3 regions of the Mesobacillus sp. MER 48 genome follow, and region 2 is predicted to be linked to each of the others. Evidence: riboswitches for the same ligand, from Rfam matches in the RefSeq annotation. Region 2 holds a riboswitch; each other region holds the start of a gene.
What was found. Region 2 has a riboswitch for S-adenosylmethionine ahead of mtnW (2,3-diketo-5-methylthiopentyl-1-phosphate enolase). Riboswitches for the same ligand answer to the same signal wherever they lie in the genome.
Positions count from the first base shown of each region.

Region 1 (8,132 bases), on a different contig from region 2:
TCAAGTTTTTTCTTATTGTTTTCATATACTTCCTGCTGATACTTTTCCACTTTTTCATAGCCGAAAGAATCACGTTTCTTCAGGAAGTCGTTGTAGAGTTTATCGAACTCTTTATCGGATTTAGCAAGCAGAAGCTTAGGAAGTGTTTTACCCCATTCTTGTGCGATCTTGCTTGCTGCGACACCTTCTGTGGAAGTTCCAGTTGGGCTGATGCCATCAAACTCTGCATAGCTGACTGTTTTTCCTTTTGTCCAGTCTTCCATTTGCTTGAATGGTTCAGAAGCTGGCGGTGCCCATGCGAGGCTCATGTTTGTATCCATAAGCATCCAGTACTTGAATGAAGCACCATACTGCTGGTCAAAAGCTGCGCGGTCCTTATTCAGCAGATCCAATACTTCCGGTTTGAATTCAGGCTTACCGTTTGCCATATCATATGTTTCGCCCTCTTTACCCATATAAAGGTCCATTTGTCCTTCTTCGCTGATCAGGTAAGTCAGGAATTGAATTGCTCTTTCTTTATCTTTTACATCTTTGGAAATCAGAGTCACTGTCCATCCTGAGATGCTGTCACCAGCCAAAGCAGGTGCGTCTCCATTTGAGTTAGCAGGTCCGTCTACTGCAATATATACGGAGTTAGGATCTTTAGCATACAATGCGTGTTGTTGTGCTGCAAGGTCACTTCGCTGATAAAGCATTGCGAAGTATCTGCCTTGTGAGATCTTTTCTTCCATTTGCGGACGCTTATCAATGAAGATGTCCTTAGCAAGAAGCCCTTTGTCATTTGCTTCTCTAAAAGTTTTTAACCATGCAAGATACTCTGGATCCTGGCTGCGGTCATAAACCTTTCCGTCTTTTTCCATCGGGATGTTAAGGAAGTTTTGCAAATAGCCTTCAAGGGAAGTGTTTCCTACATCCGTAAATTCATTTAAGCCGAAAGGAATCAGCGGTGCGCCGTTCACTTCAGGGAATTTTTCTTTGGCAGCTTCAAGCGCCTTCAAGAATCCTTCAGGCGTGCTCATATCAGGGCTGCCGATTGCTTCATACATATCTTTTCTTACAAGAAATGTCTGGTTTGATGGCTTAAGGTCTTTATATTTGTCAAAATCTTTTGGTGATGAAGAAGCATTTGGATAACCGTAAGTATTGCCATCTTCCTGCTTATACCATTCAATCTTTGCTCCATCTGCTACCTTAAAGAAATACGGATCATACTGGTCAGCAAGTTCATTCAATGGAAGGACAAGCTCGCCTTCGATCATCTTCTTGACAGCATCTTCCCACCAGCCGATCGTGATGAAATCAGGAAGCTTGCCTGATGCAATCATCGTGTTCATTTTCTCAGCTTCGTTGCCTGCTGGTGAAATGAAGTTGACAGAAACACCAGTTTTATCTGTTACATACTTTGAAACAACATCGTCGCCCCATTTATGTGCGAACCAGGAAAAGTTCACATACCAATCAAAAGTAATCGGTTCCTTGTTGGACTGCCATCCAGGTGCATTGACTGTTGCTTTTGGTTTGTCTGTGTCCTTTTCATCGGAAGCGTTTTCATTTGCCTTGTTGGAACAACCTGAAAACAATGCCAAAACCAAAGATAGAACAAGCATTAGTGAAAAGCCTTTGGAAAGAAATTTTCTCCTCATTTTTTGACCCTCTCTCTTGTTTGTTTTTTTTGGGCCACATTATTCAATGTACACTGCTTTGAAAAAGCGGGAAAGGCTTTTTTCAAAAAACCAGCCTTTCCCAAGATCATAAGGGGTATCTTTCATGAAAAAGCAGTACTCAATTAATAATGAAGCCGGGTATTATTTAAATTTCTTCTAAGAAGAAAAATTTAAATCATTGTTAATAGAATCAACCTTTTACTGATCCAATCAGCATTCCTTTTACAAAGTATTTCTGCAGGAATGGATAGACCAGCATGATCGGAAGCGTCGTTACAACCATTGTTGCCAGTTTGATTGACTGAGAGGTTACTGTCTTCGTTGCAATCGAGCCCGCTGCATTCGTCATCATCTGATTTGAACTTGACTCAGCAACAACCTTGTATAAATAAGTCTGGATTGGCTGCAGGTCAGGGTTATTCACAAAGATGACTCCGGCAAAATAGTCATTCCACTGGTAGACACCCTGGAACAGTGCGATGGTAGCGATAACAGGCATTGACAGCGGGATGATTACTTTGATAAAAATCATAAAGTCATTTGCCCCATCTATTTTTGCTGCTTCCTCAAGAGAAGTTGGCAATTCCCTGAAGAAGGAAACAAAGATGATCAGATGGAAGAAGTTGAACATTGTCGGAATGATATACACTAGGAAGTTATCAAACAACCCAAGGTCCCTGATCAACAGGAAGTAGGGAATCAATCCGCCGCTGAAAAACATCGTGATGACACCGACCAGCATGTAGAAGTTCCTGCCGTAAAGGTCTCGTCTCGAAATGGCATAAGCAACCATCGCTGTAAAAAATACATGGGTGATTGTGCCGATAACCGTTTTGGCAATGGTCACACCAAATGATGTAACAATGCCAGGTGTTTCAAAAACAGCCTTATAGTTTGCAAAAGTGAACTCACGCGGCCACCAGTAGATACCGCCTCGCATGGCATCGACACCATCATTCAGTGAGTTGACGAGAACATACCAGATTGGGTAGACCGTGATGCCGCAGATAAAGAGCATAATGAGAATGTTAACGTTGTCGAAGATATATTCGCTTGTTGTTCGCCGGTTCCGTTTAAAAAGCTTAAACACAACCTCACCCCCTTAGAATAAAGATGTTCCATTCAGTTTCTTCGTAATCTTGTTCGCAGACAGGAGCAGGATGAAGGCGATGATCGCTTTCAATAAACCAACTGCTGTTGCGTATGAGTAGCGGGCATTTTGCAGACCCATCTGATAGACGTAAATATCAATAACGTTACTGGCGCTCTCATTCAATGAGTTTCGCAAAATCAAGATCTGATCGAAGTTTGAATTCAGGACACCGCTTACAGCAAGAATGAACAAGATTGTGATGGTTGGGCGAATTGACGGCAATGTGACATGCCACATTTTTTGGAACCGGTTTGCTCCATCAATTGTGGATGATTCGTATAGTTCCGGAGATACACCAGCAATAGCTGCCAGATAGATGATTGCTGACCATCCAAGTTCTTTCCAAATATCCGAGAGAATGACAATCGCCCAGAAGTTATCCGGCTCAGCCAGGAAATTCGTCCGTTCACTGATCAACCCTAAACCTAGCAAAATATCATTGATGACACCGATATCCGCCAGCCATGTAGTCAAGATGCCTCCAAGTACAACCCATGAAATAAAATGCGGCAAGTAAGAAATTGTCTGAACCGCTTTCTTTAGCTTCATAGATGTTAGTTCATTAAGCAAAAGAGCAAAAATGATTGGGAGCGGGAAACCGATAATCAATTTAATCAAGCTGATTCCCAGGGTATTTTTGAGGACAATCCAGAAATTCTCATCCTGCAGGAATTCCTTAAACTGCATCAATCCAACCCATGGTGCCTCCGAAATCGTCTTGATGATGCTATATTCCTTGAACGCGATGATCAGCCCATACATTGGGATATAGTTAAAGATGAACATCCATACTACACCCAGAAGCGCCATCGTCTGCAAATACTTTTGTGAAATGATTGTCTTTTTGATTTTTTGGTATTTTTCTTTTTTTGTTGCCTTTTCGATAATGGTGTCAGTAACTTGTTGTTCGACTGGCTGTTCTATCTTGACTTCCATTTCTTCACCACCTTGGCTGCTTTGTCTTTCTTGTATCTTCATCATAAAAAAAAGGGCTTACATTTATAAGCCATCGAATTTTGCTTATGGTACCAATTTTTTAGTTTTGGAAAAATCGGCCAAAATATTGATACCATCACATTGTTATCGTTTTCATTTTTTCGGGAGGAGAAGATTTTAAGTTGTCCTTAATATAAAAAAACTGTGCACCAGACTAATGGTTCAGTCCGGTGCACAGTTTTCTCAGCTTTTTATCCAGTTTTTATCCTAATGCCACGTCGAGGATCATCATGATGGCGAATCCAAACATGAGGCTTAATGATGCCAAATCGCTGTTGCCGTTTTCCTGGGATCCAGGGATTACTTCTTCGGCTACCACGAAAATCATCGCTCCGGCTGCAAAGCTTAGCGCATACGGCAGAAGTGGCTGGATGAACATGACAGCGGCTGCTCCAATCATTGCGGCAACTGGTTCGACCATGCCTGAAAACTGGCCGTACATGAAGCTTTTCTTTCTTGACATTCCTACTTGCCGAAGTGGCATCGATACTGCGACACCTTCCGGGAAGTTCTGGATACCGATTCCTATTGCAAGCGCAATCGCGCCCATAAGCGAAGCCGAAGGAAAGCCTGCAGCTGCAGCTCCGAAAGCCACTCCGACCGCGAGACCTTCGGGGATGTTGTGCAAGGTAATGGCCAAGACCATCAAAGTACTTCGTCTTTTCTTTTCGGGATGGATTCCCTCAGCTTTTTCCATTGATAAATTAGGATGTAAATGGGGCATCAATTTATCTACGACCATTAAGAACAACCCGCCTAAAAGAAAACCAGTCGCAGCAGGCATCCAGCTCGGCAGGCTTCCTCCCTCACCCATTTCAATCGCAGGAGCAAGTAGTGACCAGAAACTTGCAGCAATCATAACTCCTGCCGCGAGACCCATCATACTATCCAAAAACTTTTGGTTTGGATTTTTCGTTGTAAATACTAAAGCAGCGCCCAAAGCAGTCATTCCCCAGGTAAACAAAGTCCCAATCAGCGCCTGGACAACCGGATGGAATCCCATGAAAAAATCAAGCATCTTTTTTCCTCCTAAGACTTGCTCTGTAATCAAATGTAACTCATTTTAATGTATTATATGGATAATGAAGTGGTGAATATATCTTGTTCTGCATAAATCAGACGGCGCTAAGTTTGTTTTATCAAGATTACTACATTCAATACGTAATTCCAATCCTATTTATTTTTTATCTGAAGGCACTGAGCCAGATGAATGGATTTTCACGAAAAAAAGGGATACGCTAATAAAATAGTTCATACATGGAAGGGAATTAAATCATGATTGCAAAAACAGAAGAAGATTTTAACGGATTAAAAGAAATTGGCAGGATTGTCGGCATGATTCGGGAGGAATTGGTGCAAAAGACAGTGCCCGGAATTACCACAAAGGAACTCGACGAGCTAGCAGGCGCCATGTTTGAAGAAAATGGAGCGATTTCTGCTCCGAAAGGCGAATACAATTTCCCAGGATACACCTGCATCAGTGTGAATGAAGAAGTAGCACACGGGATTCCAGGGAGCCGCGTCATTAAAGAAGGTGATATCGTTAATATCGATGTTTCCGGATCAAAAAATGGTTATTTTGCCGATACAGGAATCTCCTTTGTCGTTGGCCAAGGTGATCCGATTTTAACGAAGATATGCGAAACAGCTGTTGAGGCTTTTGAAGCAGGCTTGAAAAAGGCGAAACCCGGATCGAAGAAAAGCGGACTGGGCAAGGCGGTTATGGCGACTGCGCGGAAAAACGGACTTAATGTAATTAAAAACCTTACAGGACATGGAATCGGGCGGACCATCCATGAAGCTCCCGATCACATCTACAACTATAATGAGCCATGGGATGACGAGCTATTGAAAGAAGGAATGGTCATCGCTTTTGAGCCATTCATCTCCACTGGTGAGGAAGAAGTTTTCCAATACGAACATGATGAGTGGACTTATGTCACGGAAAACAGCTTTGTTGCACAATGTGAGCATACAATCATCCTCACTAAAAATGGACCTATCGTTATTACCAGATAAAATTCCACTTGAACCCCTTGCCGATGCAGGGGTTTTTGTATTTTTATCGGCTCTCTGCCATTTAATACTAAATTCCTATTTTTCGTGTTTCTAAAAAAATTCCCACAAAATGATTGACACATTATCTGTGACGCAGTAAAGTAATAAACAAGATTTACAACTCAATATTCGTTACTTCTTATCAAGAGAGGTTGAGGGACTGGCCCTATGACACCTCGGCAGCGGACTCCTATGGAGGACTGTGCCAAATCCAGCAAGCGTGAGCTTGACAGATAAGAAGAGGCCGACTTTTTAATTCATGTCCTCTTCTTTCTGAAGGGGACTTTTTATTTTCCAATAATCCCCATCTACAAATTAATATCGAGACTTTCTTATCAAGAGAGGCGGAGGGACTGGCCCTATGAAGCCTCGGCAGCGGACTCACATTGAGGACTGTGCCAAATCCAGCAAGCAATAGCTTGGGAGATAAGAAGAGATCTTGTCCTGCATTCGTTGCGGCATGCCTCTTCCTGTTTCCTGGAAGAGGTTTTTTTCTTTTTTAAGAAACTATAAACTTTTGTATTAAATTAGTGTCTAGCTACAGCGCCTAGCCCCTCGAGTCGCTTCGGTCCGCCCAATGAAGTCAAAGAACGACTTCACCGGTCGGCCCTCCAGCGCTTGTCGGGGCTGAACAAGGCGCTTGCGCTTTTCAATCTACAAAGGAGGAAGACTGTTGATTACATTTGAACAAGTGGAGAAAGTTTATGAAAGCCGCGGGAAAAAGGTACCGGCACTTAATGGAATTGATCTGGAAATCAAAGAAGGAGAGATATTTGGGGTCATTGGTTTTAGCGGAGCAGGAAAAAGTTCACTGATCCGCTGTGTGAATCTGTTGGAACGCCCGACATCCGGCCGGGTGATTGTCGATGGCTGCGACATGACTTCCCTTTCACTTAAAGAAGTCCGTGAGGTTAAAAGGAATATCGGGATGGTGTTCCAGCATTTCAATCTTTTGAACTCCAAGACCGTATTTGAAAATGTCGCAATGCCGCTTGTCCTCGGTAAGGTTCCGAAGGCGAAAATCAAAGAGCGGGTTTATCAGCTCCTCGACTTTGTAGGTCTCGCTGATAAGGCGGACAATTATCCGGACCAGCTTTCAGGCGGACAAAAACAGCGAATCGGCATTGCCCGTGCGCTGGCAACCCAGCCAAAGATCCTGCTTTGTGATGAAGCAACTTCGGCCCTGGATCCGCAGACTACAAGTTCGATTCTTCAGCTTTTGAAAAAAATCAACAAGGAGTACAACATCACGATATTAATCATTACCCACGAAATGTCTGTCATCAGGGAAATCTGTGACCGGGTGGCGGTCATCGAGGAAGGTAAAATCATTGAGGAAGGCTCAGTATTTGAAGTTTTTTCAGCTCCCAAAACAGTAACAGCCAGAAATTTTGTCAGCACCATCATGAATGACAATATTCCAGATTCCGTCCGCAGAATCATCAAAGGACATTCGGGGCTTCAAAAGGTATTTAGGATCAACTTCGTCGGTGAGTCAGCAGGCGAGCCGCTGCTGTCACAGCTGTCAAAGAATTTTGATATCCATGTCAATGTTCTGTTTGGAAATATCACCGAGCTTCAGGGAATTCCATTCGGCAACCTGATTGTCGAGTTCCAGGGAAGTGATAAAGAAATTTTAAGGGCTCTTAATTTTATCAATCAGCAAAAAGTCAACATAAAGGAAGTGACCGCACATGCTAGTTAATTCAGAACAAATCATCCAGGCATTAATTGAAACACTGCAAATGGTCGCGTTCTCCCTGCTGTTTTCGGCAGTCCTTGGAGTTCCCCTTGGAATTGCGCTTGTCGTGACGAGAAAAGGCCATTTGCTAGAAAATGCACCTGTCTTCAATGTACTTAACAGTGTCATCAACGTATTCCGATCAGTGCCATTCATCATCCTGCTGGTCGCAATCATTCCGCTGACCCGGCTGATTGTCGGCACATCAATTGGTACGGCCGCTGCCGTCGTCCCGCTTGTCTTTTATGCAGGACCGTATATTGCAAGATTGGTAGAGAATTCTTTGTTGGAAGTGGATCCAGGAGTTATCGAAGCCGCTGAATCAATGGGTGCCACTCCATGGCAGATTGTATTCAAATTCATTCTTCCAGAAGCTATGAGTTCACTCATTCTTGCTTTCACGATTGCAACGGTCGGATTGATCGGTGCATCGGCAATGGCCGGAGCAATCGGAGGAGGCGGCTTGGGCGACCTCGCGATTACATACGGATACCAGCGGTTTGATACCCAGACAATGTTC
Region 1 covers NZ_JAMAUR010000006.1:148,124-156,255, reverse strand. The annotation lists gene M3593_RS18915 (type 2 periplasmic-binding domain-containing protein) at 1-1,643, opposite strand, end outside; gene M3593_RS18910 (carbohydrate ABC transporter permease) at 1,855-2,682, opposite strand; gene M3593_RS18905 (ABC transporter permease) at 2,767-3,753, opposite strand; gene M3593_RS18900 (ZIP family metal transporter) at 4,016-4,831, opposite strand; gene map (type I methionyl aminopeptidase) at 5,089-5,832, shown strand; SAM riboswitch class I at 6,008-6,111, shown strand; SAM riboswitch class I at 6,201-6,304, shown strand; gene M3593_RS18890 (methionine ABC transporter ATP-binding protein) at 6,545-7,576, shown strand; gene M3593_RS18885 (methionine ABC transporter permease) at 7,566-8,132, shown strand, end outside.
Region 1: it holds a riboswitch for S-adenosylmethionine, as region 2 does, so the genes downstream of both, M3593_RS18890 (methionine ABC transporter ATP-binding protein) here and mtnW (2,3-diketo-5-methylthiopentyl-1-phosphate enolase) in region 2, are expected to answer to the same signal.

Region 2 (8,132 bases):
GCTACCACCTGGCGGTCTTCCTGAAGCGTAAAGTAGTGGCGGATATTTTCAGGAACAGAGATTAAATCCCCCGGATTCAGGAATACTTCAAAGAATTCACCGTCTTTTCCCTGTATAACGAATACACCATGCCCGCTGACAATGAACCTTACTTCATCATCTGTATGGTGGTGCTCCTGCTTGAAATTCGCAAGCAGCTGGTCAAGATTTGGTGTATGATCTGACAGCGAAATGACATCCTGTGCTTTATAACCGCGACGCGCTGAAATATCATCGATTTCAGCCTTGAATACATCAAGGATCTGCTGCTTTTGTTCATCAGATAACAGGAATTTTTCCTGAAGGCTAGCTGGCAGCTTATTGATCTCCCATTTTTCATAAATGACTTCCTGTGAATTCAGGAATGCTTCTACCTGTTGTTCCTCAATGATTCTTTCCTGTGTGTTCTGCTTAACAATGTATGCCATCTGAATCTCTCCTTTATTTAAGTCGCTTTGTAAATAATTTTAATAATTCATTTAAACTACTTTGAACAGCTGGAATGGTTTATGCTCGAGCAGTCTCAATTGATAACGGAACAAAAACTCCGTCGCTTCGAGGATTTTCTTGGCTTCGAAGGCACTTCTGCCCCAGACGGTAACACCATGATTGCGAATCAGAACGGCTCCAGTATCCCCTTTTACGTGTTCGGAAAATGCCTTAGCAAGCGTTGGGATATGAGCATAATTTGGAATAATGGGAATTTTGAGAACAGCATCTTCCTCCCAAAGATCAAATGCCTTAATCAATTCTTGTCCTTTGAATTGAACCTCCCCCCTGTCACCATACACCTCGGAAATCACATTATTGTCAATGGTATGGACATGCAGGCTGCAGCCTGCATTGGTCTTCTTATAGACCTCCACATGAAGGAGGGTTTCAGCAGAAGGCTTTAAGTGTGTTTCCTCTGCCGGCCGACCATATTGGTCAACAAGTAAGAAGTCCTCATCCGTCCGCTTCCGCTTATCTTTCCCGCTTGCTGTCACAAGGAATTGCACCGGGTCGCTCTCCACTTTAATCGCCAGGTTCCCGCTTGTTCCCATGAACCAATCCCGCTCTGCTAATTCGGCTTTCACATCAGCCAGCTCTTCCCATTTTGATTCTAAAATGCTCATCCTCTCACCCCTGTCTGAATTTTAAGAGCTTCAATACAATCATGGAATGTCTCAAAAGGTGTATATGGAATCTTCCATTCTTCGCATTTATCTTTTAAATAATCTCTCGCAAACACATAATCTGCCTGTTTGGCTGCTTCGAGGTCGGTCACGGAATCACCGATGACGATTTTATAGATTCCGTCCTGATCCAGATTCCTCATGATGGTTGGCTTGCAACAACCGCAATCATTTGAACATTGATCATCACAGCTGTTTGGCCATTCAATTTTTATTGATTCACCTGAGAAATCTGAGCCATTGCAAAAAATGCCTTCAATCGGCCCGAATGATTTGATGATCGGTTCAATGAAAAAGTCAATCCCGCCGCTGACAATATAGACAGGAATCCCCTCCTCTCTCGCAAAATCAAGGAAATCCTGGAACCCGGGACGAATTCTCGCATTTTTCAAGGCAAACTCTATTATTTCCTCCTTCAGGCTGACTGGAAGGAGGGAGAACATTTTCCCGACTCCTTCCCTGATGGAAATCGTACGATTCAGCACTCCTTCCTTCAGTTCTTCCCACCCATCTGGAGCAAACCGGTTCATGATGGCTATAATGTTATCCTTTTCGGTCACTGTACCATCAAAGTCACAGAAAATGACTGGGTGGCTCATTTTGCCACCGCCTTAGCCAAACCCCAAAGTTCGATTGCTGCCCTCAACTCATTGAATTCATGAGCACCTTCCTCGAGCGTTTTACCTTTAAGCACTGTGTCGATCGCCTGCCTGAAAGCTTTTCCGCCTCCCTGTGCTCCCCCGGGATGTCCATGAACACCGCCGCCAGCATTGATGATCGAATCCAGTCCGAAATCCTCGATAAGAAGGGGAACCATTCCCGGATGGATACCAGCGGATGGGACAGGGAATGTTCTCTTGAATTGGTCCTCGGCAGTCAATGCCTCAGCGATCGAAAGAGCCTGCTGTTTTTCAAGGGCGACACTGCCATAAGGAGATGGAAACAGGGAGAAATCTGCACCAGCATAGCGTAGAAGCTTCCCGAGCAGCAAAGAATGGGAAAAACCATATTCATCCGCTGCTGTAAACGCACCGCTTACCGCGGGATGCGCCATGATCGGAATGCCAATCTCATCATCTTCCCTTAGCTCCTGCAGTACATCAAGTCCGTAGGCAAAAACATTGAACAGCAATGCGTCCGCTCCCAACTCAGCTGCTTTTCTCGCCTTGTCTTTCAGCTGGGTCGTTCTGCCCGTCAGATTGGCAGCATAAAGCGTTCTGTGACCGGTAGTTTGATAGACTTCTTCAAGGACCTGTTTTCCTGACATGATTCGTTTTTCAAAAGGAGCAAGCTCATTTTCAAACAAGATTTCGTCATCCTTGATCAGGTCGACTCCGCCAAGACTTTGTTCTTTCAATTGTTTTAACAGGAATGGAAGGTCGCGGCCGATCACTCCTTTGAAGATACTCATAAGCAATGGCCTGTCATAAACACCCAGCTTATTGCGGATTCCTTCAATCCCGAATCGGGGACCTGGAAAAGTTTTTTTCAATTGATCTCCGAATTCGAGATCGACCAGCTTTATTTTTCCGTCGAGCGATAGCTTGCCAAAAACCGTTGTAAGAATTGCCGGCAAGTCTGGAGAAAAATTGATAGCCGGATAAGCGATCTTAATGGTCGCCACGGTATCAGAATTTGCGTCCAGGCCACTGCCTTCGACCGAAACCACTCTTCCCTTATGCTTTTTTAATTGTTTTTGGTCCAATTCCGGCAAATCTGTCCAGGATCCTACTGTCAAACCAAGTGCTATTCCCTCTGCTTTTTTCTCTGGGTTATGCTTAGCGTCATGGACTATGTAAGTTGCTGTAATTTCACTCATGAAAATCAATTCCTTTCAGTTAGAAAATCGATAGCGCCTTATCCAGCTCCGACAAGCGCTGGAGGGCCAGGCAGTGAAGCCGTTCTTTGAATTCATTGCCCAGTATCGAAATCGAAAAGTATAGCTGACTGCCCAGAAACGCAGAAACTGGAGACTCCGATAAAGAAGCGCTTTTTGCTTCTGCCGGCGGAGTTGAAGTTTCGGAGTTTCCAGGAGGCGACACTAGATAATTCGAAAAGCGAAGGCGACTGCCCAACTCCGACAAGCGTTGGAGGGCCTGACAGTGAAGTCGTTCTTTGACTTCATTGGCAGGACCGAAACGTCTCGAGGAGTTAGGAGCCGCAGCTAGCCAAGCGTCTCGAGGGCTGGGCACTGGAGCCAATCAAATTGTAAAAAGCATTAAAAAAACCTCTTCACAAAGAAGAGGTTAGGACGTTCACTAAACTCTTCTTATCTTTCAGCTTTCGCTGCAAGAATTAGCACCGTGCCCAGCATTATGCTGGATCGGTTGCCGGGCTTCATCGGGCTCGTCCCTCCGCCTGCTCTTGATAAGAAAATAATTTAATTAAGTTATTTAATTGGTTAAAGTGAATTTATTAATTAGGATTATGTCAGGTTCACAAATCATTGTCAATATCTTTTTTGAAAATTCCTAAGCTTTCGATTCTGCTGACTGCTTCCTTCAATCTCTTTTCAGAAGTGAGCAAGCCTACCCGAACATAGCCTTCACCATACTCGCCAAACCCAATTCCAGGTGCAACGGCAATATGGGCTTTTTCCAGAAGAAAGTCAGCAAAATCAACGGATGAGGTGAATCCTTCGGGTATCTTAAGCCAGGCAAAAAAAGACCCTTTGGGTGCAGTGACCTTCCAGCCAATACCTGTCAAACCGTCAATGAGTATGTTTCTTCTTGATTCATACAAGTCATTCAATTCTGCTACACATTCCTGTGATCCAAGCAACGCTTCGGCAGCAGCCTCCTGGATCGCACCAAACAAACTGACGTACATATGGTCCTGGAGTAAATTAATTGCAGCAATCACACTCTTGTTGCCAGCTGCAAAACCCACTCGCCATCCGGCCATATTATACGTCTTCGATAAAGTATAAATCTCGATGCCTATATCCTTGGAACCCTTTGACTGCAGAAAGCTATATGGGCGTTTTCCGTCAAAGCCAACCGCCCCATAAGCAAAATCGTGGACAACACATATATTATGTTTTTGTGCAAGATCGATTGTCTGGTCAAAGAATGCTTGATCCGCAATCGCTCCAGTGGGATTATTAGGATAATTCAAGAACATCAATTTCGCCTGGGCGAGTTCTTCGGAGCCTAACTCGGTGTAGTCAGGAAGGAAGCCATTTTCTTCTCTCAGCGGCATTTTTATCATTTCTGCCCTTGCCAGCTCGACTCCTGACCAGTAGTCAGGATAGCCAGGATCTGGAACAAGGATCGAGTCTCCAGGGTTCAACAAGCATTGAGGAATTTCGACCAGTCCAGCCTTGCCGCCAAACAAGATGGCAATTTCCTCTTCAGGATCAAGATCGACGCCATATTCCCTTTTATAAAACTCAGCTGCCGCTTCTTTTAAATACCGAAATCCACGGAATGGTGAATACTTATGGTTCAGAGGATTTTCGGCAGCTGTTTTTAATGTGTCCACAATATGTTCCGGGGTAGGCTGGTCAGGATTCCCCTGTCCGAGATTGATGACATCAGCCCCTTTTTCGGTATATGTGCCCACCTTTTGCACGAGCGAAGCAAAAAATTGTCTGGGCAGGCTTTTCAATAACTCAGATTGTTCGAACTCCATTCTCTCACCTGCTTAATTATTTATTAATTTTAAATTTTTTAATTTGAAATTCTAGTCACAAATGATATAACGTAAATAGTAACTTGTAAAGATATAATTTTCAGAAACTATGGCGGTGACTTTATATGAAATTCAAGATTGCATGCTTGCAGATGGATATAGCATTCGGAAACCCTGAAAAAAACTACGCTGCTGCATCCCTTATGATTGACCGGGCAAGTTCTCATAATCCAGATATCATGGTCCTTCCTGAACTATGGACAACCGGATACGATCTGGCCAATTTGGATGGCACAGCCGAAGAAGAAGCACAGAAGGCCAGAGTTTTTTTCCATGAAGCAGCTGTGAAGCACCAAACCCATTTTATTGGCGGTTCCGTTGCCAACAAAACAGAAGCTGGCATTGAAAATACAATGCTCATTTATAACAAGAATGGTAATTTTGCCGGAAAATACAGTAAGCTTCACCTGTTCCAGCTTATGGATGAGCACTTATACCTCGCTGCTGGGAAAGAAAAAGGCTTGTTCTCTTTGGACGGACATAGTTTCGCCGGGCTGATTTGCTATGACATCCGCTTCCCGGAATGGGTGCGTGCCCATGCCCTTCAAGATGTTGAAGCACTCTTCATTGTCGCAGAATGGCCTATCCAGCGGCTTGAACACTGGCGCGCTTTGCTTATTGCCCGTGCCATTGAAAACCAATGTTTTGTCATTGCCTGCAACCGCGCCGGAGCGGATCCTAACAATACATTTGCGGGCCATTCAATGATCATCGGTCCCTGGGGTGACGTGATCGCTGAAGGCGGGGAAGGCGAGGAGATCCTGTTCGCAGAAATCGATCTTGATCAGGTTAAAGAGGCGAGGAGCAAAATCCCTATTTTTGCAGACAGGCGGCCTGAACTGTATTAATGCATATATCCAGCAAAAAAACCGCCTGGGAAAAGCCCTAAACCGTTCCGTTTTAGGGTGCATATATTTTAAATGACAATGAAAATGGCGTGTAAACTGACATCAGTTTTGACACGCCTTTTTTCTGATTAATTGTATTTTCACAGCCGAAAAATTAACATTCTTATTCAACAATTCAACCTTTTTGTTTAAGGGTGTCTTTTCAAAAAAATGGTTGAATTGTTGCTTGTATTTATAACCAATCAATATAGAGATGTAAAATAAAGCTAACAATCACAATAATTGATACAACATTTACCCAAATAGGTTCTTTTTTTTCGTCCATTTTTTTGCTAACTTCCCTATGGTAATCCTTTTGGATTTTTTTCTTTTTGTAATCTAAATTCAAAAAGGATCGACCCCTTTCTTACTCAAATGAGTCCAAAAAGTTTGTTTATACTAAACCGTTCGTTCATAAAGAAATTATGAAAATGTAACGTCTATTACTTAGCACACTTCAACCCTTCTTTAATTATATTTTTCGGTTAGCATCTTCAATCTTGTTCACAAGTGATTTAATCAAAATCAAGAAAAATACTGATATTAACAGCGGACCAAAGAAGGTCCAGGGTGCAGTCAAGAATTCATCCTTTCCTTGACCTATCATGCCTGCCCATTCACCTGATTCAGACAAATACTTTGGAACTACTTCTTCTGCTGCTGCAATGTTTCCTGGCTTGGATCCACCGATAAAGTATTGAAAAACCCCTAATTGAATAAGCAACAACAAGTTGATAGATAATTGCTGAAGAAATGTAACGATAAGCCTGTCTTTTAAAACCGGGATAATGTGCTTAGTATAAATACGCCAACTGCTTGCCCCTAATTGATTGGAAGCTTCAATGTATTCATTTTTCAATACATTACGAGATTCTTTTGTCAGTACAGCAGAGAGTATTGGGATCCCAATGAAAACAAACAGGAAAAACTGATACAGGATGACTTTCCAGAAACCCATTTGAACAATTGCTTCTTTTAAATCAGGAGATAAGAGCAGCACTAAGATAAGGCCAGGTATATATTTAAAAGGAATGAAGACCGTTTCAACCCATTCACTTATTCTTTTAAATGGAAAAACGAGAAAATAAGCTATTATCAAGCTGACTAAAATTCTTAAGAATGAAACTCCGGTAATAAAAAGGATTGTATATTTGGCACCTTCTATCATTCTAACAGCAAGGTCGTTTCCAACTTTATCAGTTCCTAATGGATGAGTTAAAGAAGGTGGGAATGGAGCCTTCCCAATAACCTCACCGCTTTCGTTATAACGGATACGTTCGGGTTCGGCATCCGTTTTAAAAATAGATGAATATACAACGCTAACAAACAACACCAATAGCAATAGTCCTATGATTAACAACAATGGTTTTTTAAAATTATTCATGCTGTGGTACCCCGATTTTTCTTCTTATGAGTTTAATTAACAGCATTATTAAGCCATAAGGAAGTAGAATCAAACCGACGGCAAGGATAAAGATTTCAGGTGAAACAAACCTATAAAGCAATAATGTGAAGCCATCAATCAAAAATAGGTATTCTACTAAAATTAAGCTCGTAATCATCATCCAGTATATGAGCGATAAATATTGTGAAAAAGAATATATAATATTTCTAATTACATGTTTTGTGAATACTTCCAGCTGACTAAGCCCCTTAGCCCTTGCAAAGTTTACATACAGTTTTTCGTATTCTTCTTCGAACAAAGTAATCATGATTCTGATCAGCATAAAAAGAGGTACCAGCATGAGACAAATAATGGGCATGATGTACACTTCCGTGTTCAAACTATATATTTGTAAAAATTTAAGCCCCGTCTTTTTATACAAATAAATTACTCCGAACTGAAAGCTCATGATAATAAATACATCCGGCAAAGTTTCGAGGATAGAAATAATCTTTCTAACTAACCTTTTAGCTTTCAAAGGGAGCCAAAGGTACATATAAACAAAAGTAAATGCTAAAATAACACCAAGTAATAATGCGCTAAACAACACTGTCATGGAGTAGCTATACGCCTTTGGTAAATAATCATAAATGGAAATTGTTTTAACCATGTGAGGGATTAGTATCAACCCATCTTTTAATGAGCGTAAATTTCCGAAAGTAGTTTTAACTGTATTCAAAAATTCGAGTGGGTAAAACCCCAAAATGTTTTGGTTGTAAATTAGAGAATTCATAGAAGCTAACATAAGTACGGTAAGAAAAAGTAATAACACTTTCAAGAAGAGTTTAATTCCTTTTGACAATATGTACAAATTAAGAAACTGTAAGTAATTCTTCATTTAGTCTCCTTTCTCATAAAATTCCACTAATATTCAATACGAATAATACGTAATAA
Region 2 covers NZ_JAMAUR010000002.1:258,596-266,727, reverse strand. The annotation lists gene M3593_RS07545 (1,2-dihydroxy-3-keto-5-methylthiopentene dioxygenase) at 1-467, opposite strand, end outside; gene M3593_RS07540 (methylthioribulose 1-phosphate dehydratase) at 519-1,154, opposite strand; gene M3593_RS07535 (2-hydroxy-3-keto-5-methylthiopentenyl-1-phosphate phosphatase) at 1,151-1,813, opposite strand; gene mtnW (2,3-diketo-5-methylthiopentyl-1-phosphate enolase) at 1,810-3,033, opposite strand; SAM riboswitch class I at 3,481-3,588, opposite strand; gene M3593_RS07525 (pyridoxal phosphate-dependent aminotransferase) at 3,651-4,847, opposite strand; gene M3593_RS07520 (carbon-nitrogen family hydrolase) at 4,973-5,755, shown strand; gene M3593_RS07515 (hypothetical protein) at 5,988-6,143, opposite strand; gene M3593_RS07510 (ABC transporter permease subunit) at 6,267-7,178, opposite strand; gene M3593_RS07505 (ABC transporter permease subunit) at 7,171-8,076, opposite strand.

Region 3 (8,132 bases), on a different contig from region 2:
GGTTCTTGTTCCGTCCAAACCAGTGGTTGTTGTACCATCATTCAGGCCGACTCTGTTCTCTTCACGCTCGACGACTACAAGGATTTTGCCTTCTTTTACATAGCCTTCGTAACGTTCTGCTTCATCTTCCGGAATACCCATTCCGATTAATGCTCCGGCCAATCCGCCGGCACCTGCGCCTACTGCAGCACCAGTAAGTGTCGCAGCAATCGGGCCTGCAGCTACGATTGGGCCGATTCCAGGAATCGCTAGTGCTCCGATGCCTGCCAGTAATCCTGTAAGGCCGCCTAATATGCCGCCTGTTGCCGCACCTGCAGCAAGACCTTCCTCAGTCTTTGTACCGGTTGCTTCGTTGACGTGATCAATCTCATCGTCGTTTTTACTAATAACAGAGATATCGTCGGTATTGTACCCTTGCCTCTTCAGGTCCTCTACGGCCTGGATTGCGTCTTGCTCGTTATCATATACTCCAACAAGATGTTTTTCATGTTCAAACATAATAAAAGCCTCCTTTAGACGAGTAGTCCTTTTAAAGATACCCGCATACAGGAGGTGTAAACCTGATGTCGAAGGATTATTGGCTGTGGGTATAGACGGATACGGTCCTGTTCAAGGAAGAAGAAACTTGTGTCAGGTTCTCAGCCGTCAAGGTCAATTCCCTGACCGTCTCTCCCTGATTTTCAAACCCTGCTGCCATTTCGGCAATCCCGGCTGCATTTGTTTGTAAAATGACATTCGTTTCACTATTCATCGTCAACAATTTATCTGTCTGCTGATTCAAATCTGCAGTGTACTGGCTGATGGTGCCAATTTCCTTCTGGATGGACAGAATCCCATCCCGCATCTCATTATATTGCATTTCAACATTGCCGAATAACTTGCTACCCTTTTGGACTTCCATGCTTCCGCCTGACATAACATCCACCATCTGTTTAATGTCACTGCGGACAACCTCGATCGTTTCCTGGATTTGCCGGGATGCATGAAGCGATTGCTCAGCCAATAATCGCACTTCATCGGCCACGACAGCAAAACCCTTCCCCTGTTCCCCTGCGCGTGCAGCTTCGATAGCCGCGTTCAATGCCAGCAGATTCGTTTGGTTGGCAATTCCAGAAATGATACTGACGATCTCTTCGATTTTATTCGTCTTTTCAGCCAGTGATTCAGCATCCCGGGCAGCCTGCCTCGTAATCTGATCCATCCGTCCCACCTGTGTGCTCGTTTCACTGATGAACGTCTGGCCTTGTTCACTTTTAACAGCATTGGTCGTGGACATTGTCTCAATCCGATTCGATAGTTCAGCAATCTCGCTGATTCTTTGCACCATATTATCAACAATATCACTCAGCACTGCCGAATGGCCCTGCTGCTGTTCAGCACCTGCAGAGACTTGAAGAATGGAAGCTTTTATTCTCTCGCTTTCATTTTCATGGACCTGTGAATTCTCGAATAGCTTTCTTGCAGAGTCGTGCAAAACCCGGGTATTGTCCTGGCATTGGGCTACGAGCAGCCTTAATTGACTGATCATCGCATCAAAATGGGAGGTCAGCTTCCCAATCTCATCTTTTGAATCACTGGCCAGTTCCACTGCCAGATCACCCTGAACAATTCTCTGTGTCGCTTGTGTGAGGCGATCGATGGGCTTGAATACCCTTCTGAATAAAATAATGATGAAAACAAGGCACCCTATTGAAATAAGTGAACCCGCAATGGCTGTCGAATACATACTCCTGGATACCAGTTCGGCTGGATCAGAGTCTACTTTGAATGAATTCAGCAAGTAAAAATTGTATAACGTCGAAATGGCATAAACAAAGAATAACAAGCCAAAAAAAGCAAACACCTTTGTTTTCAACGAAAGGTCCCGCATACTATCCACTCCTGTAAAATCCCCAGCGCGAACACTGGGGATGAATGATCTTTCTATCATAATATCGGCATTTCCAGAAAATTTTCCATCCTATTCAACAGCTTTAGCCAGCGCAGCTTCAAATTGTGAAACGATATCCTCTCCGTGCTCAATTCCGACCGAAATCCTCACCAGACGATAAGTGATGCCAAGTTCTTCCTGCGCCTCAGGAGGGAGTGCGCGATGGGAGGTTTTCAGCGGATGGGAGACGGTGGTTTCGACGCCCGCAAGTGTCGGAACGATTTTTACCCAGCCAAGCGATTTGAAAAACTGGGCAGGATCCACATGCTCCGCCAGCTCAATTGATACGATAGCCCCAAATCCTTGTTCAGCTTCTGCGAATGGATAGTATACCTTTGCGATATTCTTATTTTCCCGAAGACTTTCGGCAAGCAATCTGGCATTCTCCGATTGTGCTTTCATTCTCAAGGCAAGCGTCTTCAAGCCTCTGCAGGTCAGCCACGCTTCAAATGGACTCAGATTCGCCCCAAGGTTGACGATTCTCGCGCGTGCTTCGGCAATCAGTTCTTTCCTGCCAACAATGACGCCTGAAGTGACATCGCTATGCCCGCCAATATATTTTGTCGCACTGTGGACAACCAGATCGGCACCGCCTTCATATGGACGCACATGGAGCGGAGTGGCAAACGTATTATCAACTAATACAACGAGTTTTTTAATCTTTGCCAGCTCGATGACTTCATCCAGCTTTTCAACGCGAAGCAGCGGATTCGTGATCGACTCTGTGTATAGAAGCTTTGTATTATGCTTGATGGCGTTTGTGACATTGCCCAAATCCGAGAACGGCACGAACGTTGTTTCAATCCCGAAGCGCTCAAGCTCTGCTTTTAGCATATGGAAGCTACCTCCATACACATCGTCCGCCGCAACAATATGGTCCCCACTCTTCACAACTGCCAGGACACCTGCCAAAATTGCAGCCAATCCAGATGAAGCCGCCACACCATCCTCTGCATGCTCAAGAGCCGCTACCGCTTGCCCGAGTTCATCCGTATTCGGATTGCCGACCCTGGAGTACAAATAATTGCCCTCACCCTGATAAAAACCCTCCAATTCATCAAGATCATTGAAGGTAAAAGCTGAAGTCTGGTAAATCGGTGTTGCCTTGCTTTTAATACCCTGCTGCTTAGTATGTACAGAGTGAAGCACTTCCGTTTCAAATCTGTTGTTCGTCATTTCATCCACCTGCTTTTAAAAAATATAAAAACCTCTCCAAATAAGGAGAGGTTCCAATTGCTAAGCCTCTCTTATCTTCAGAAATCGTTCTTCAGGAATTAGCACCTTTCAATGAAAAAAGAAGGTTGCCGGGCTTCGCAGGGCCTGTCCCTCCGCCGCTCTGGATAAGAGTTATTGATTTAAAATCATTAATATTAGCAGAAGTATATCAATATCGCTGTAAATTCGTCAATGAACGATTTTCTAAAGATTTGTGAAGTCAATCTTCTGGATCACTGTCAAGCAAATCCCATGGTGTGATGACACCGATTGGCTTTCCGTGGCGGTCGCCTGTTTCCGTGATAATGACCGCCTGGAGCTTCTTGCCCCTCGTGTGGTAACGCTCGAATAATTCCTCAATATGGTATAAAGATGCTTCCTCATCCACAAACGTCACGAAATAATTTTTCCCCTTGGTCAGCAATTCTTTCACCCGCACATCTTCAAAGTGAACGACACTGTCGGAAAAATGCTTCGCCATCCACTGGATGATCTCTGTTGAAGTCAGCAGTGCAACATATTTATCATCCTTGTCATAGACCGGGAATCTCGTAAAATCAAACTTGTTGATGACCTTAAGCACATCTTTTAGATAAGCATCCTCATAATAATAAAACACGGGACTGGTCGCGATTGATAATGCCGTCTGCGGCTTCTCGAACTCCTTCGCGATTTCCTCAATCCGCTCGACTACCTCGATATGCGGCTCGGCAATATAATAATCCGCATTCACCCGTTCGTGGACAATCGCATTCCGCAGCTTGGCAAACTGATGCAGTTCACTTTTATACTTGCGGACCAATGAATGATTCTTATAGCCAGAGTACAGCAGCTCGACAAACGCATCGCTGTCCGTCCCCTTCACCATTTCCTTCAGCGCTTTATGGATCCGGTTAAAAGCCGTTTCAAACTTGCCGGATTGTTCTTTATGCTTTACCTCTTGATTTTCTGAAGACGCCTGAGAAGCAGAAGCTTTTTGCGATTTTTCAATGCCTGTGTTTTGGTTTTTTGCTTTGTCACTGATTTGATTTATGGCTTTTGTGCTGTTCTGATTCGTTGTTTTTACGTTACTTTTGTTTGTCTTTTTGCTGTTGTTTTGATCCGTTGTTTTACCGTTTTCTTGAGTTGTTGCTTTACCGTTGTTCTGTTTTGTTGTTTTAGCGTTATCTTGGGTAGTTGCTTTGCCGTTGTTCTGTTTTGTTGTTTTAGTGTTATCTTGAGTCGTTATTTTGCTGTTTCTCTTTTTTGATGGTTTACCATTATTCTGATCGATTACTTTGCTTCTATCCTGCTTTGTTATTTTGCTGGAATCTTTTTTCGGCAGATCGTCAACGTTCTCTTCGGCACGCTTGAGGCGGTTATCGTCAACTGCCGGTCTTGGATTGGTTCGAAGATATGAATTGTTGCCGGTTTTCTTATTCTTGTTTCTATTGTGTTGATTTTTCCTTTTTTTCGACGTTGTCTGTTGCTTATTGGATCTATGTTTAACCTGAATTTCGTTAGCCAAAATGGTCCCTCCGTTGTTTCGAATCACTTCCCTACTCATTACCCCAAAACACGCATTTACTAATCATGGATATATAATGTTGAATTTCCAGATGACTTTTAAGTTTGATACAATAAGTATAGTACATACAATGCAATTAGAAAGTAGATTTTTATAGAAAAGGGTTTGATATTTAGTGGCAGCAACAAAGAAAAAAAGAGTCATAAAAGAGGTCACACAGCTTGTGACAATTACAATCGGGGCGATTATCGCTGCATTCGGGCTTGATATGTTCCTCGTCCCCAACGCCATCCTTGACGGAGGTGTCATCGGCCTTTCGATTATTGCAGCGGAATTGACCAACGTCTCGATGAGTATTTTCCTGATCCTGTTCAATCTGCCTTTCCTTTATATCGGATATAAGAGAATGGGCATGAAATTCACGCTTCGGACGCTGTACGGTGTCATTATTTTATCCGTAACGACAGCGTATTTCCATCACTTCGACCGGGTGACGGATGATTTATTTTTGGCCACCATCATCGGCGCCGTCATCCTCGGAACCGGTGTCGGCCTCGTCATCCGCGCTGGCGGGGCGCTTGACGGCACCGAAATCATCGCGATCCTTGTCAGCAAGAAGCGCACCGTGTCCGTTGGGCAGATCGTCATGATCATGAACTTGTTCATCTTCCTTTTGGCCGCCTTGCTCGTGTTCAGTTGGGAAACAGCCATGTACTCGATCATCACCTATTTTATCGCCTTTAAGATGATTGACGTCGTCGTTGAGGGTATGGAAGAGTTAAAATCGGTCACAATCATTTCCGATGTCCCGGAAGAAATCGCCGAAGCCCTGCTGAAGCAATTAGGACGCGGCATGACCTATATCCAGGGCCAGGGCGTTTTTTCAAGCGAACCAAAGAAAATCATCTATACGATCGTCAGCCGGATTGAATTGTCCACCCTGCGCTCGGTGGTTGATGATATCGATCCGAACGCGCTTGTCGCAATCGAGAATGTGGCCGATGTATCAGGGAGTAATTTTGATAAGGGCAGCGGGCATTAAAAAATGCAGACTTGGTCGAATAATCCATGAATGTGGTCGAATAAATTAAAAATCCGCCAAATTATTTTAAAATGTGGTCGAATTAACTCCAAAAGTGGTCGAATTATTTATTTTTTCGCCAATACAATTTCTAAAAGAGCTCAATCCTTATATAAAAATGCCCCTGCGAGGAAATTGCAGGGGCATTTTACTGTTAATCAATCGGATTATTGAATTTTTTCTCTTTCTGGCCGGTTGTAAACTCGACTAGCTCTTCTGGTGTGTTATTGCCTTTTTTCTTATTGTTGTTACGCTGGGCGTTTCCGTTGCCTAGCTTTTGCTTACCCATGCTTCCTCGCTCCTTTTAATGGATTCAAGGTGTAGTATGGATTTTTTCGTTTACGTTTATTCCAAGTTCGGGTGCACGGCGGACCCTGGTTGCCTGTTCGTAGGCATATGCAAGCTTGATCAGCAGCGGTTCGCTGAAGGCTGTGCCCGTGAAAGTGATTCCCACCGGTTCTCCTTCTTCCGTGTAGTCAGCTGGTACCGTTACTGACGGATAGCCCGACTTAGAGCCGATCGTCGAGCCGTCCATAGGGAAGAGCACCACATCTGCTCCGTATTCCTTCAGGGCATAGTCAATTCCCTGTTCCCTGGCCATATACAGATTGTACTCGAGTTCTTCGAGGTACTCTGCTTCCGTCAAAGCACCGCTTGTCGCTTCTGATTTCAGCAGCACTTCCTGGCCGTACTTCAGCGTTCTCTCACCATGCTGATAATTAAAGGCAATGACATCCGCGAGCGTCTTGATTGGGATATTCAGTCCATTTAAATAAGCATTCAGATCAGCCTTGAATTCATAGCTTAAAACATTGTGTCCCCACTTCGCTTTTGCTGCTGGGATTGCAGCTTCAATAACCTCAGCGCCAAGTTCCTCCAATTTTTCAAGCGCTTTTTGAAAAATTTGTTCCTGTTCCTTAGTCCATTTACCTATATACTCTTCCCTGGCAACAGCAATCTTTGTGCCTTTTAATGCTTTTTTATCGAAAAGAGAGTCATGGTTGAATTCAGCTAAACTTACCATTGTTGCCGGGTCTTGCGGATCCTGCCCGGCAATCGCTTCTAAAAGATACACTGCATCCTTGACGGTTCTCGCCATCGGCCCTGCCGTGTCCTGGGTGTGGGCAATCGGGATGATGCCGCTGCGGCTGACCAGTCCGACTGTTGGCTTGATGCCAACCAGGGAATTCTGTGAGGAGGGGTTTAAAATCGAGCCATCCGTTTCCGTACCAACCGCAGCCGCCGCCAGATTCGCTGCAATCGACGCACCTGATCCTGCGCTTGAGCCACCGACTTCGAACTTGCCGGGGCCATAAGGATTCAGTACCTGCCCCCCGCGTGAACTGTAGCCGCCTTTCATGCCATTTGCCATGAAATTGGCCCACTCGGTCATATTTGTTTTTCCGAGGATGACGGCGCCAGCTTCCCTGAGCTTGAACGCAACAAACGAATCCTTCAAGGCAATGGAATCCTTCAAGGCCAGCGATCCGGCGCTTGTATGCATTTTATCGCCAGTATCGATATTGTCTTTTACCAGGATTGGGATACCGTGCAGCGGACTTCTCGGACCCTTTTGTTTTCGCTCAGCATCAAGTGAAGCCGCAATATGCAGAGCATCTGGATTCAATTCAAGCACCGATTTGATTGTTCTATCAAAAGCAGCGATCCTTGCCTGATACATCAGCACAAGATCATGTGAAGTCAGCTCACCGCTCTCCATTTTTTCCTGCATGTCATCGATTGTCGCTTCCGGGAGCCATTCTTCCATCAATGTATGTAAACGAGGATTTTTCATATTCAACAGTTCCTTCCAATATTAAACTTCGGAATATATATTCTGTAAATTTTACGAAAATCCCTTTATTTATAGAAAAAAGCTATAGGACCGGCCTATAGCTTTTGAATTCCCTTATTCTGGATCGACAATTTTGCCACCGTAAAATTCCTTCAGCAATGGCTCGATATTAAGCGCCTTGCAGAATTTCTTCAAATCACGTTCTTCTCTTTCATTGACGATTGAGATGACAGTCCCTTCTGCGCCAAAACGGCCAGTACGTCCGGAACGGTGGATATACTTATCCTGTTCTCTTGGAAAATCGAAATGGACGGCATGGGTGACACCTTTAATATCAAGCCCGCGAGCCGCGATGTCCGTGACAAGCAGCATCTCACTGTTGCCTTCGCGGAATTTATTCAAGTATTTCTGTCGGTCCTGCTTTGTCAGTTCGCTATGCAGCTGTCCAACCGGGATATCCTTGAAATTCAGCTTCTCAGCAGCAATGATCAGATTAGGGATATCCTTAATGAATACGAGCGACTTTGTTCCATCAAGACGCGCAATTTTCTCAAGAATTTTGATCTTGTCACGCTGCTCACTGCGGAAGTAAATATGCTCGACT
Region 3 covers NZ_JAMAUR010000004.1:76,556-84,687, reverse strand. The annotation lists gene M3593_RS15215 (YflT domain-containing protein) at 1-498, opposite strand, end outside; gene M3593_RS15210 (methyl-accepting chemotaxis protein) at 575-1,870, opposite strand; gene M3593_RS15205 (trans-sulfuration enzyme family protein) at 1,961-3,106, opposite strand; SAM riboswitch class I at 3,175-3,277, opposite strand; gene M3593_RS15200 (CBS domain-containing protein) at 3,366-4,652, opposite strand; gene M3593_RS15195 (YitT family protein) at 4,828-5,694, shown strand; gene M3593_RS24060 (hypothetical protein) at 5,888-6,022, opposite strand; gene M3593_RS15190 (amidase family protein) at 6,047-7,528, opposite strand; gene M3593_RS15185 (DEAD/DEAH box helicase) at 7,643-8,132, opposite strand, start outside.
Region 3: it holds a riboswitch for S-adenosylmethionine, as region 2 does, so the genes downstream of both, M3593_RS15205 (trans-sulfuration enzyme family protein) here and mtnW (2,3-diketo-5-methylthiopentyl-1-phosphate enolase) in region 2, are expected to answer to the same signal.